One region of the Rhizobium sp. BG4 genome, then DNA from elsewhere that is predicted to be linked to it. Evidence: riboswitches for the same ligand, from Rfam matches in the RefSeq annotation. Region 1 holds a riboswitch; the other holds the start of a gene.
The links. A riboswitch is a leader RNA that binds a small molecule or an ion and turns the genes downstream of it on or off. The one in region 1 is predicted to bind thiamine pyrophosphate.
Positions count from the first base shown of each region.

Region 2: another riboswitch for thiamine pyrophosphate. It lies ahead of thiM (hydroxyethylthiazole kinase); the one in region 1 lies ahead of thiB (thiamine ABC transporter substrate binding subunit).

Region 1 covers NZ_CP044125.1:1,955,287-1,960,592, reverse strand. The annotation lists gene F2982_RS10030 (MDR family MFS transporter) at 87-1,622, shown strand; TPP riboswitch at 1,679-1,791, shown strand; gene thiB (thiamine ABC transporter substrate binding subunit) at 1,844-2,866, shown strand; gene thiP (thiamine/thiamine pyrophosphate ABC transporter permease ThiP) at 2,866-4,503, shown strand; gene F2982_RS10015 (ATP-binding cassette domain-containing protein) at 4,490-5,200, shown strand.
Region 2 covers NZ_CP044126.1:559,488-564,793, reverse strand. The annotation lists gene F2982_RS22715 (carbohydrate ABC transporter permease) at 1-795, shown strand, start outside; gene F2982_RS22710 (YdeI/OmpD-associated family protein) at 859-1,467, shown strand; gene thiD (bifunctional hydroxymethylpyrimidine kinase/phosphomethylpyrimidine kinase) at 1,471-2,283, opposite strand; gene thiE (thiamine phosphate synthase) at 2,280-2,915, opposite strand; partial or broken gene thiM (hydroxyethylthiazole kinase) at 2,912-3,714, opposite strand; TPP riboswitch at 3,768-3,864, opposite strand; partial or broken gene ugpC (sn-glycerol-3-phosphate ABC transporter ATP-binding protein UgpC) at 3,906-4,966, opposite strand; gene F2982_RS22685 (sugar phosphate isomerase/epimerase) at 4,989-5,306, opposite strand, start outside.

The DNA of each region.
Region 1 (5,306 bases):
AGGAAACATGCCTGCGTCATTCAAGTGTCATTGACATTTATATGCTTTTGTCACATAAATTGGCGATCAAGATCGGAACTGTCTTCATGGATATGCAGCTTGCCTCCCAGCCGCTCGTGACGGATCCCCGCCGCAGGCTTATTCTCTTCCTGTTTCTGATGACCGCGATGTTCATGGCAACGCTGGACAATCAGATTGTCTCGACGGCGCTGCCGACGATCGTGGGCGAATTCGGCCATCTCGAGCGCTTCGGCTGGATCGGCTCGGCCTATCTCCTGTCGCTCAGCGCCGTGATGCCCGTCTATGGCAAGCTCGGCGACCTCTTCGGCCGCAAATATGTGATGATGACGGCGATCGCGATCTTCACCGTCGGCTCGGCTGTCTGCGGTCTGGCCATCTCGATGAACACGCTGATTGCCGCCCGCGTGCTGCAGGGCCTCGGCGGCGGCGGCATCATGGTGTCGATCTTCGCCGTCAATGCCGACCTTTTCGAGCCGCGGGAGCGTGCCCGCTACCAAAGCTATTCCAGCCTCGTGCTGATGGCCTCCAGCGCCATCGGCCCCGTTCTCGGCGGCATGATGAGCGATCTGTTCGGCTGGCGTTCGATCTTCCTCGTCAACGTCCCCATCGGTTTCGTCGTGCTTATCGGCTTGGCGCTGATGCTGCCCTACCGCAAACCGCATCGCCGCCCGAAGATCGATTATGCCGGTGCCCTGCTCTTGGCGATGACCACCACCAGCATCGTGCTGATGGCCGATGGCAGCGAGCTCTTTGGCTCGATCCTTGCGCCGCAGAGCCTTGGCATCATCGCCGCAGGCGTTGTCTGCGCCATCGCCTGGGTCTTCGTCGAGCGCCGCGCCGCCGAACCGATCGTACCGCTGTCGCTGTTCCGCAACCCGACCTTCCCGCTTCTCCTGATCATGTCGATTACTGGCGGCGGGATCGCCATCGGCATGGCCAACTATTTCGCGCTCTTCCTGCAGACGACAACAGGCCTCTCGCCCTCGCATGCCGGCCTGCTCTTCATCATGCTGACCGGCGGCCTTGTCTGCGGTTCGTTGTTTGCCGGCCGCACCATCTCGCGCACCGGCCGCTACAAGCCCTTCGCCATCGCCAGCCTCTCCTGCAGCGCCATCGCTTTCGCGCTCCTGACACAGGTTCATGCGGGTACCCCTCTGCCCATCATCGGCCTGCTAATGGCTCTGCACGGCATCGGCATCGGGCTTGCACAGCAGGTGCCTATCATCGGCGTTCAGAACGCGGCTCCGGCCCGTGACGTCGGTGCTGCAACGGGTTCGGTGACGCTGTCGCGCATGGGCGGCGCCTCGATCGCCATCTCGATCTACGGCGCGATCATCGGCTCGCAACTCGCCAAGGTCGGCGTCTCCATCCCGGGTGTCGCCGATATCGAACAGCTGACGCCGAAGATGATGGCGGCATTGCCGGAAGCCAGCCGCCAGGCGGTGGCCGATGCCTATTCGGCAGCCTTCACGCCGCTCTTCATGACGTCCTGCGCCTTCGCCCTGATCGGCCTGATCGCGGCGTTTTTGCTGAAGCCGGTACAGCTGCCGCGCCACGGCGAGGCAAAGAATTCTGCGGCTGCAGCTGAAGCAGCCGAGTGACCTGATGAGGGCGAGCTTCGCCCTTGTCATAAAGCCGTCATCGCTATACATCTGCCAACGCTCTAACGGGGTGCCTGTGTCCGAAAGGACATCTGGCTGAGAGGCTGCAAGCCAACCCGCGGAACCTGATCCGGTTAACACCGGCGGAGGGATTAGATGCGCGCGTGACACCAGGCACCGCCCTTTTCCCGTGAAACAACTTGTATAGGAGGAGGCGCGCCATGCCCGGCCGCAAACCATTGATCGCAATTTTCGCCACGGCGCTTCTCGCCGTTACCTCGGCCATCGCTCCGGCCCAGGCCGCAGACAAGACGCTGACGGTCTATACCTACGAAAGCTTCACCTCCGAATGGGGTCCTGGCCCCAAGGTGAAGGAAGCCTTCGAGAAGACCTGCGCCTGCACCGTCAATTTCGTGAGCGTCGCCGATGGCGTCGCCCTTCTCTCACGCCTCAAGCTCGAGGGCGCCTCGACGAAGGCCGACGTCGTGCTCGGCATCGACACCAACTTGATCACCGAAGCCAAGGATACGGGCCTGTTTGACGCCAGCGGCGTCGATACCAGCGCCTTGAAGGTACCCGGCGATTTCAAGGACGATGTCTTCGTTCCCTATGACTACGGCCACTTCGCCATCATCTACGACACGCAGACGGTAAAGAACCCACCGAAAAGCATGCAGGAACTGGTCGACGGCGACCCGTCGCAGAAGATCGTCATCGAGGATCCGCGCACCTCTACGCCGGGTCTCGGCCTGCTGCTTTGGGTGAAGTCCGTTTACGGCGACAAGGCGCCGGAAGCCTGGGCCAAGCTCAAGAACCGCATCCTGACGGTCACGCCCGGCTGGTCGGAGGCCTATGGCCTGTTCACCAAGGGCGAGGCGCCGATGGTGCTCTCCTATACGACGTCCCCGGCTTACCACATGGTCGCTGAAAACACCGACCGCTATCAGGCGGCCGCCTTCTCCGAGGGCCACTATATCCAGATCGAAGTCGCCGGCCTGCTGAAGAACGCGCCAGACAAGGATCTTGCCCGCGACTTCCTGAAGTTCATGGTCACCCCCGGCTTCCAGGACACGATCCCGACCAACAACTGGATGATGCCGGTCTCGGCGACATCCACGCCCCTGCCGGATGCTTTCGGCAAGCTCGTCAACCCCTCCAAGACTTTCCTGATGTCGCCGGATGACGTCGCCAAGAACCGCAAGGCCTGGATCGACGAGTGGCTTGCGGCGATGAGCATGAACTGATGCTGCAGACGGCGGCGGAACGGCGAAATGCATTGGCGGGCGGCGCAATTGCGCTCGCCGCCATCCTGCTTTTCATCGGTATCGCTGCCGTTTCGCTTGCCGCCTCCGGCGGGGGCGCTGCCTTTGCCGGGATCATTTCCGATCCCTATATCCTCCGCGTCCTGCGCTTCACGCTGCTGCAGGCAGTCCTCTCCACGCTGCTATCGGTTTTCCTGGCGATCCCTGTCGCGCGGTCGCTCGCCCGCCAGCCGCAATTTCCCGGCCGCATCTGGATCATCCGGCTGATGGCGGTGCCGATGGGACTGCCGGTCCTGATCGGCGCGCTCGGCCTGATCGGCATCTGGGGCAGGCAGGGCCTGCTCAACAGCGCGCTGACGAAACTCGGCCTCGCCGAACCCGTCAGCATCTATGGCCTGACCGGCATTCTGCTTGCCCACGTCTTCTTCAACCTGCCGCTCGCCTGCCGGCTGATGCTTGCCGGTCTTGAACGGCTGCCCTCTGAATACTGGCTGATGGCGAGCAATCTCGGCATGCGTCAGCGCGCCATCTTCCGTTTCATCGAATGGCCCGCCATCCGCGGCCTGATCCCCGGTATCGCGGGGCTGATCTTCATGCTCTGTGCCACCAGCTTCACGCTGGTGCTGACGCTCGGCGGCGGTCCTGCGGCAACGACGGTCGAGGTGGCGATCTACCAGTCGCTTCGCTTCGATTTCGATCCCGGCCGCGCCGTCGCACTTTCCCTGCTGCAGATCGCGCTGACCGGCCTCGTCCTCGCCGCCATGTCGCTCCTGCCAGCGAGCCCTGACGAGGGGCTGACGACGGGCCAACGAGCAATGCGTTTCGATGGCAGGAAGCCCACAGCGAGGCTATTGGACAGCCTGCTATTGATCGTCGTCGCAGCCTTTCTCCTGTCGCCACTTCTCTCGGTCGTCGTCGCCGGCCTGAAAGCCGACCTGCCGAAACTGCTTGGCGAACCCGTCTTCTGGCAGGCCGCGGCGATGAGCTTCGGTATATCCATCTCCGCCGCCACACTGGCGCTGCTGGTATCGGCAGCCCTGATCCGCGCCCGCCAGACCATCGCCACCAGCAAGCAGTCCGGCCGTGGCAACCGCGCCTTCTTCGCCACGATGGGCGGCGCATCTTCGATGGTGCTATTGGCCCCGCCGGTCGTGCTTGCCACAGGATGGTTCATGACCCTGCGACCGTTCGGAGATGCAGAAATTTTCGCGCCTGCCCTCGTCGTCTTGATCAACATGCTGATGGCGCTGCCCTTCGTCATGCGCGTGCTCGAACCGGCCTATCTCGTCCATCAGCGCCGTACGGCGCGGCTATCGGCAAGCCTCGGGATCGCCGGCATCGCGCGGCTGCGGCTTATCGATTGGCCGGGGCTGCGCAGGCCGTTCCTCACCGCCCTGTCTTTCGCTATGGCGCTGTCGCTCGGTGATCTCGGCGCCGTTGCTCTTTTTGGGTCAGATGGTTTCATCACCCTGCCGTGGCTAGTCTATAGCCGCATGGGAAGCTACAGAACCAATGATGCCGATGGCTTTGCGCTGATCCTCGGCGTGATATGCCTGTTGCTGACAATCGCCGGAACATCCGGCCAGGTGCGAGGACATGGTGCCGATGACGGCCGCTGATATCGCTATGCAGAACGTCCGCCTGACACTTGGCAGCCATGCTTTTCACTTCGATTGCGCACTCCCCGGCGGCCAGATCATCGCCGTGACCGGCCCCTCGGGCGCCGGAAAATCGACCTTCCTCAATCTGCTGGCAGGCTTCGAGATACCGGAGAGTGGCCAGGTGCTGCTTGATGGCAGGGACGTCACCGGCGTCCATCCGTCAGAGCGGCCGGTCTCGCTCGTCTTCCAGGACAACAATCTCTTCGCCCATCTCGATATCTTCACCAATATCGGGCTGGGCATCAATCCGGCCCTGAAGCTCACGCAGGCGGACCGTAGCCGCATCTCGGCGGCGCTGGCGCAGGTCGGACTTGCAGGCTTCGAGAAGCGGCTTCCGGCGACACTGTCAGGCGGCGAGCGCCAACGCGCCGCCTTCGCCCGCGCCCTCGTCCGCAATCGCCCGATCCTGCTTCTCGATGAACCCTTCGCTGCCCTCGATCCCGGTTTGCGCAGCGGCATGGTGGAGCTTCTGACGACGATGCAGCGCGAGACCGGCAGCACCGTGATCGTCGTCTCGCATGACCCGGACGAAGTCCGCCGCATCGCCAGCTATGGGGTCTTCATCGACCATGGCGCGATCGCGCTTGCCGCGCCGATCGATGAATATCTCGCGCGAAAAGATATGCCCGCATTGCGGCAATTTCTGCGCGGTTGACGAATCTGCAGGGTGCGATGGCACTTTCGCCACAATTTCATCCGAGCGAAAGAACTCCTTAACCACGCCAAGCTTGCTAAATTACAACGGCGCCACAATTAAGCAG
Region 2 (5,306 bases), on a different replicon from region 1:
TACGTCTCGCTGACCCTCATCGCCGCCCTCGTGCTGATCCCGCTGCTGACGACGGCGCTCGGCGGCTTCAAGACGCTCGGCGACCTGCGCGTCAATCCCTTCGGACTGCCCGCCACGTGGCAATGGTCGAACTATACCGATATCCTGTTCGGCGAGCGCTACTGGCTGCAGATCTTCAATTCGCTGGTCATCGCCGTGCTCACGGTGTCGCTGACGCTGATCGTCTCGTCGATGGCGGCCTTCACCTTTGCGCATGTGCGCTTCTTCGGCTCGTCCTTCCTGTTGAACTATTTTCTGCTCGGGCTGATGTTTCCCGCGGCGACCGCCATCCTGCCGCTCTTCATCCGCATCCGCGATCTAGGACTGCTGGATACCTATTGGGGCGTGGTGCTGCCGCAGGTGGCCTTCGGCCTCGGCATGAGCATCCTGCTTTTTAGAAACTATTTTCGCAACCTTCCGGAAGAATTGTTCCAGGCGGCTTTCGTCGATGGCTGCGGCTACATGCGCTTCTTCTGGTACATCTCGCTGCCGTTGTCGCGGCCGATCATCGCCACCGTCAGCATCATCTCCTTCGTCGGTAGCTGGAACAGCTATATCCTGCCGCTGATCATGCTGAATTCGGAATCGAAATATCCCTGGCCGCTCGGCATCATGGTCTATCGCGGCGAATTCGGCACCGAATGGCAACTGGTGCTCGCCTTCATCACCCTGACGATCATGCCGACCGTCATCGTCTTTTTCCTGGCCCAGAGACACATTATCGCCGGGCTGACGGCGGGTGCGGTCAAATCCTGATGTTGCCGTTTGTGCCGCGGCCGTTACCATGGCCGCTGCAGGGCATCATGGGAGAGCAGACGGTTGGCACCGATAAAGGTCGATCCGCAGAAGGTTCGCGAATTCAAGACGAAGCAGGATTTCTGCGACTGGCTGGCCGCGCATCACGACCGTGAAGGCGAGGTCTGGATACGCATCTTCAAGGTCGCATCCGGCTTGCCGTCGATCACGCCGGTCGAGGCGATCGACGCTGTGCTCTGCTGGGGCTGGATCGATGCGGTGAAGAAAAGCCTGGACGAAAAGAGCTACCTCCAGCGCTATACGCCGCGCGGCAGGAAGAGCATCTGGAGCCAGATCAACGTCAACAATGTCGCCCGCCTCGTCGACGAGGGCAGGATGACCGAGCACGGCCTTCGCGAGGTCGATGCCGCGAAAGCGGATGGCCGGTGGGACCGGGCCTATGGCAGCGGCAAGGACCTGAAAATCCCCGACGATCTGCAGACGGCGATCGACGCCGATCCCAAGGCCAAGGCGATGCTTGCGGCGCTCAGCGCGCAAAACCGCTTCGCGCTCGCCTTCCGCGTGCACAATATGAAGACGCCCGCGGGCCGCGAGCGGAAGATCGCGGCCTTCGTCGAGATGCTGGCGAAGGGCGAGACGATCTATCCGCAGAACAAGAAGCCGAAGGTCTGAACCTCAGAGATCGGCCTTGTCCCAGAGCGCGTGGAAATGCTGGACCGGGCCATGGCCGGAACCGACGGTGAGCGTTTCTGCAGCCGCAACGGCATCGGCGAGATAGCGCTTGGCGATCGCGACCGCTGCCTCCGGCGTCTTGCCCTTTGCAAGCTCGGCCGCCAAGGCGCTCGACAGCGTACAGCCGGTGCCGTGTGTGTTCTTCGTCGGAACCCTTGGAGCCTCGAACCAGGTAATATGGCCGGCGCTTGCCAGCACATCGGGGCTGTCAGTGCCGCCGAGATGGCCGCCTTTCAACAGTACCATGCGCGGTCCGCGATCCAGCAGTTTGCGCGCCTGCTGCTGCATGGCATCGCGGTCTTGGGCATGATCCTCGCCGAGCAGCGCCGCCGCTTCGGGCAGGTTCGGCGTCAGCATCGTTGCCAGCGGCAGAAGGCGGTCGGTGAGCGCGCCGATCGCGGCGATATCGAGGAGGGCGGCGCCGCCCTTGGCGATCATCACCGGGTCGAGCACCAGCGGGATGCCGCGATGCGGATGCAGCGCATCGGCAATCGCCTCGGCAATCCCGGCATTGGCGATCATACCGATCTTGACGGCATCGACACGCACGTCGGCGAAGACCATGCGGATCTGCTCGGCGACGAAATCCGGAGAGACGGTCTGCACTGCGGAAACGCCGGTGGTGTTCTGCGCAGTCAGGGCCGTCAGCACGGCCATGCCGTATGTGCCGCGGGCCGAGAATGCCTTGAGGTCGGCCTGGATGCCGGCGCCGCCCGATGGGTCGGAGCCGGCGATCGAGAGAACGTTGCGGATCATTGTCCTGCCTTTCTGATGCGTTCGGCGATTGCAGCCGTCGCCGCTTGCGGATCCGGCTGGCCACAGATCGCCGAGACGACCGCAAGCCCTTCCGTGCCCGTTGCGAGCACTGGCTCCACATGTTCCGCCTTCAGGCCGCCGATTGCCACCGAGCGAACCGGGCAGACACGAACCAGCTCCGCCAGACCTGCGATGCCGATCGGTTGCTTGTGATCCGGCTTGGTCGCCGTCGCGAAAACGGGGCCGATCCCCGCATAGTCGACGATGGCGGGATCGACGGCTGCGGCAAGCGCATGCGTCTCGACCGAGAGGCCGAGGATCATATCAGGGCCGATGCGGCGGCGCGCCTCGGCGGCGCCGAGGTCCTCCTGGCCGATATGCAGCCCATCGGCGTTGAGCGCGATTGCCGCTTCCACATCGTCGTTGACGACAAGCAGTGCTCCGCTTCCTGACAGGACCCGCTGCAGTGCCCGGCCCGTCTCGATCATCTGCCGGGTAGTCGCCGTCTTGTCGCGCAGCTGCACGATGGTCGCTCCACCTGCAACGGCTGCGCGGGTTGTTTCGGCAAGCCCGTACCCGGAGCAGAGCTCCGGGTCGAGGACGAGATAAAGGGAGAGGTCGAAGCTCTTCACGCCTGGCTGATCCTTGCTGCGGCGTCGAGTGCCGGACCATCGAGCGCGGCAAGCGCATCGAGGAAACGCCAGGAGAAGGATCCGGGCCCCTTGGCTTCCTGTGCCGCCTGTTCGCCGGCGACGGCAAACATTGCGAGAGCGGCAACCGTCGCATCGAAGGTCTCGTCAGAGGCGACCGCGGCAAACGCGCCGGTCAGGCAGGTCAGCGAGCAGCCGAGCGCGGTGATCTGCGGCATCAGCGGCGAACCGCCGGAAATGCGAACGGCGCGGGTGCCGTCGGTGACGAAGTCGACCGGGCCGGTGACCGCGACAACGGCGCCATATTGCGCCGCGATGCTGCGGGCAGCACCTTCCGCCTGCTCGACGGGATCGCGGCTGTCGACGCCCTGGCCACGGCTTTCGCTGCCGGCCAGCGCGATGATTTCGGATGCATTGCCGCGGATGATCGCCGGTTGAGGTGGAGAAGTGCCGCGACGCTTTCGCGGCGGAAGCCGGTGGCGTAATGCGCCACGGGGTCGAGAACCCATGGCTTGCCGTTGCGCGCGGCAGCCTTCGCCGCCTGTTTCATGCCGCTGACCCAGGCGGGCGAGAGCGTGCCGATATTGATGGTCAGTGCACCGGAGAATGCGGCGAATTCACCGGCTTCCTCTTCGGCATGGACCATGGCGGGCGAGGCGCCCGCGGCCAGCACGACATTGGCGGCGATATTCATCGCGACATAGTTGGTAATGCATTGAACGAGTGGCGGCGCGGCGCGCAGCGCGGTCAGCAATTGCCCGGGTGATCTCGAAGTCGTCATCTTGCGTCCCTTTTGGGGCGGGGCAAGACGCGGGAGGCCAGGCACATGGAAGCGAAGGGCCTCGAGCGACTCCCTCCGCCAGCATTATCTGGTTCAGGTTCGAAGGGTACTTCTCAGCCCGCCTTTCGGCGAACGCCCCTGTCTCTCAACACCACGGTCATCGCAAATTATCGGCGGCTTGTCACGCCCTATCAGTTAAGCCGGGCTTCCCCACTGGCGATGCGCTGCTCATCGGCGCCGAAGAGATGTACGGCATCGTGAATGGGCGCCACCTTCAGGACATCGCCGGGTGCAGCCCTGATCCGCTCGCGGAAGACGCAGCTGATCGTCTGCGCGCCGAGCCGCGCAATCACCAGTGTTTCCGATCCGGTGGGCTCGACGACGACGGTGGTGATCTCGATGCCATTGGGTCGAGTTGCAAATGCTCCGGGCGGATCCCGTAGGTCACCGCGTCAGCAGGCCGACGGTCGCTCGGCAGGGTAATGCCATCCTCGGTGCGGAAGCCCGTATCCGTCATGCTGCCCTTGATGAAGTTCATCGCGGGCGAGCCGATGAAGCCGGCGACGAAGAGATTGTTCGGCCGGTCATAGAGGTCGAGCGGCGAGCCTGACTGCTCGATGCGGCCATCCCTCATGACGACGATCTTGTCGGCCATGGTCATCGCTTCGATCTGGTCGTGGGTGACGTAGATCGTTGTCGTCTGCAGCCGCTGGTGCAGTTCCTTGATCTCGGAGCGCATCTGCACGCGAAGCTTGGCGTCGAGATTTGAGAGCGGCTCGTCGAACAGGAAGACGGCGGGATCGCGCACGATCGCCCGGCCCATGGCAACGCGCTGGCGCTGGCCGCCGGAGAGCTGCTTCGGATAGCGTTCGAGCAGGCTTTCGAGGCCGAGGATCTTTGCGGCATTGCCGACCCGCTTGTCGATCTCCGCCCGCGGCATACGCTTCAGCCGCAGCGAAAATCCCATGTTCTTGGCGACCGTCATATGCGGATAGAGCGCGTAGTTCTGGAACACCATGGCGATGTCCCGGTCCTTCGGCGCTAGCTCGTTGACGACATGCTTGCCGATCTGGATCTCGCCCGACGTGATGCCTTCAAGCCCGGCGATCATTCTGAGCAGCGTCGACTTTCCGCAGCCGGACGGTCCGACGAGGACGACGAATTCGCCGTCGCGGATATCGACCGAGACACCCTTGATGGCCTTGAACGCGCCGTAGTCCTTGCGAGCATTATTGACTGAAACATGAGCCATTATCGTCCTCCCCAGGCTGCGATCAAAGCTTGTCCAAGACGGTTCTGAGATAGCCGAGGCCGACGCGTTCGCCCTCCTTGCGAGTTTCCAGGTCCTTGCCCGGCCAGCCATAGGCGGCGTCCTCGTGCTCGATGGAAATCGTGCCGTCGAAGCCGTAGCTGCGCGCCTGCTTCAGGAACCTCGACCAGTCGAGCAAGCCGAGGCCCGGCAGCTTGTACTGCCACCAACCCTTGCCGTGATAACCGACGGCCTGCAGCGCGGTCGCATCGACCGCCGTGTCCTTGGCATGCAGGATGGCGATGCGATCCTTGACGGCATCCAGCGCCAGATAGGGATCGAT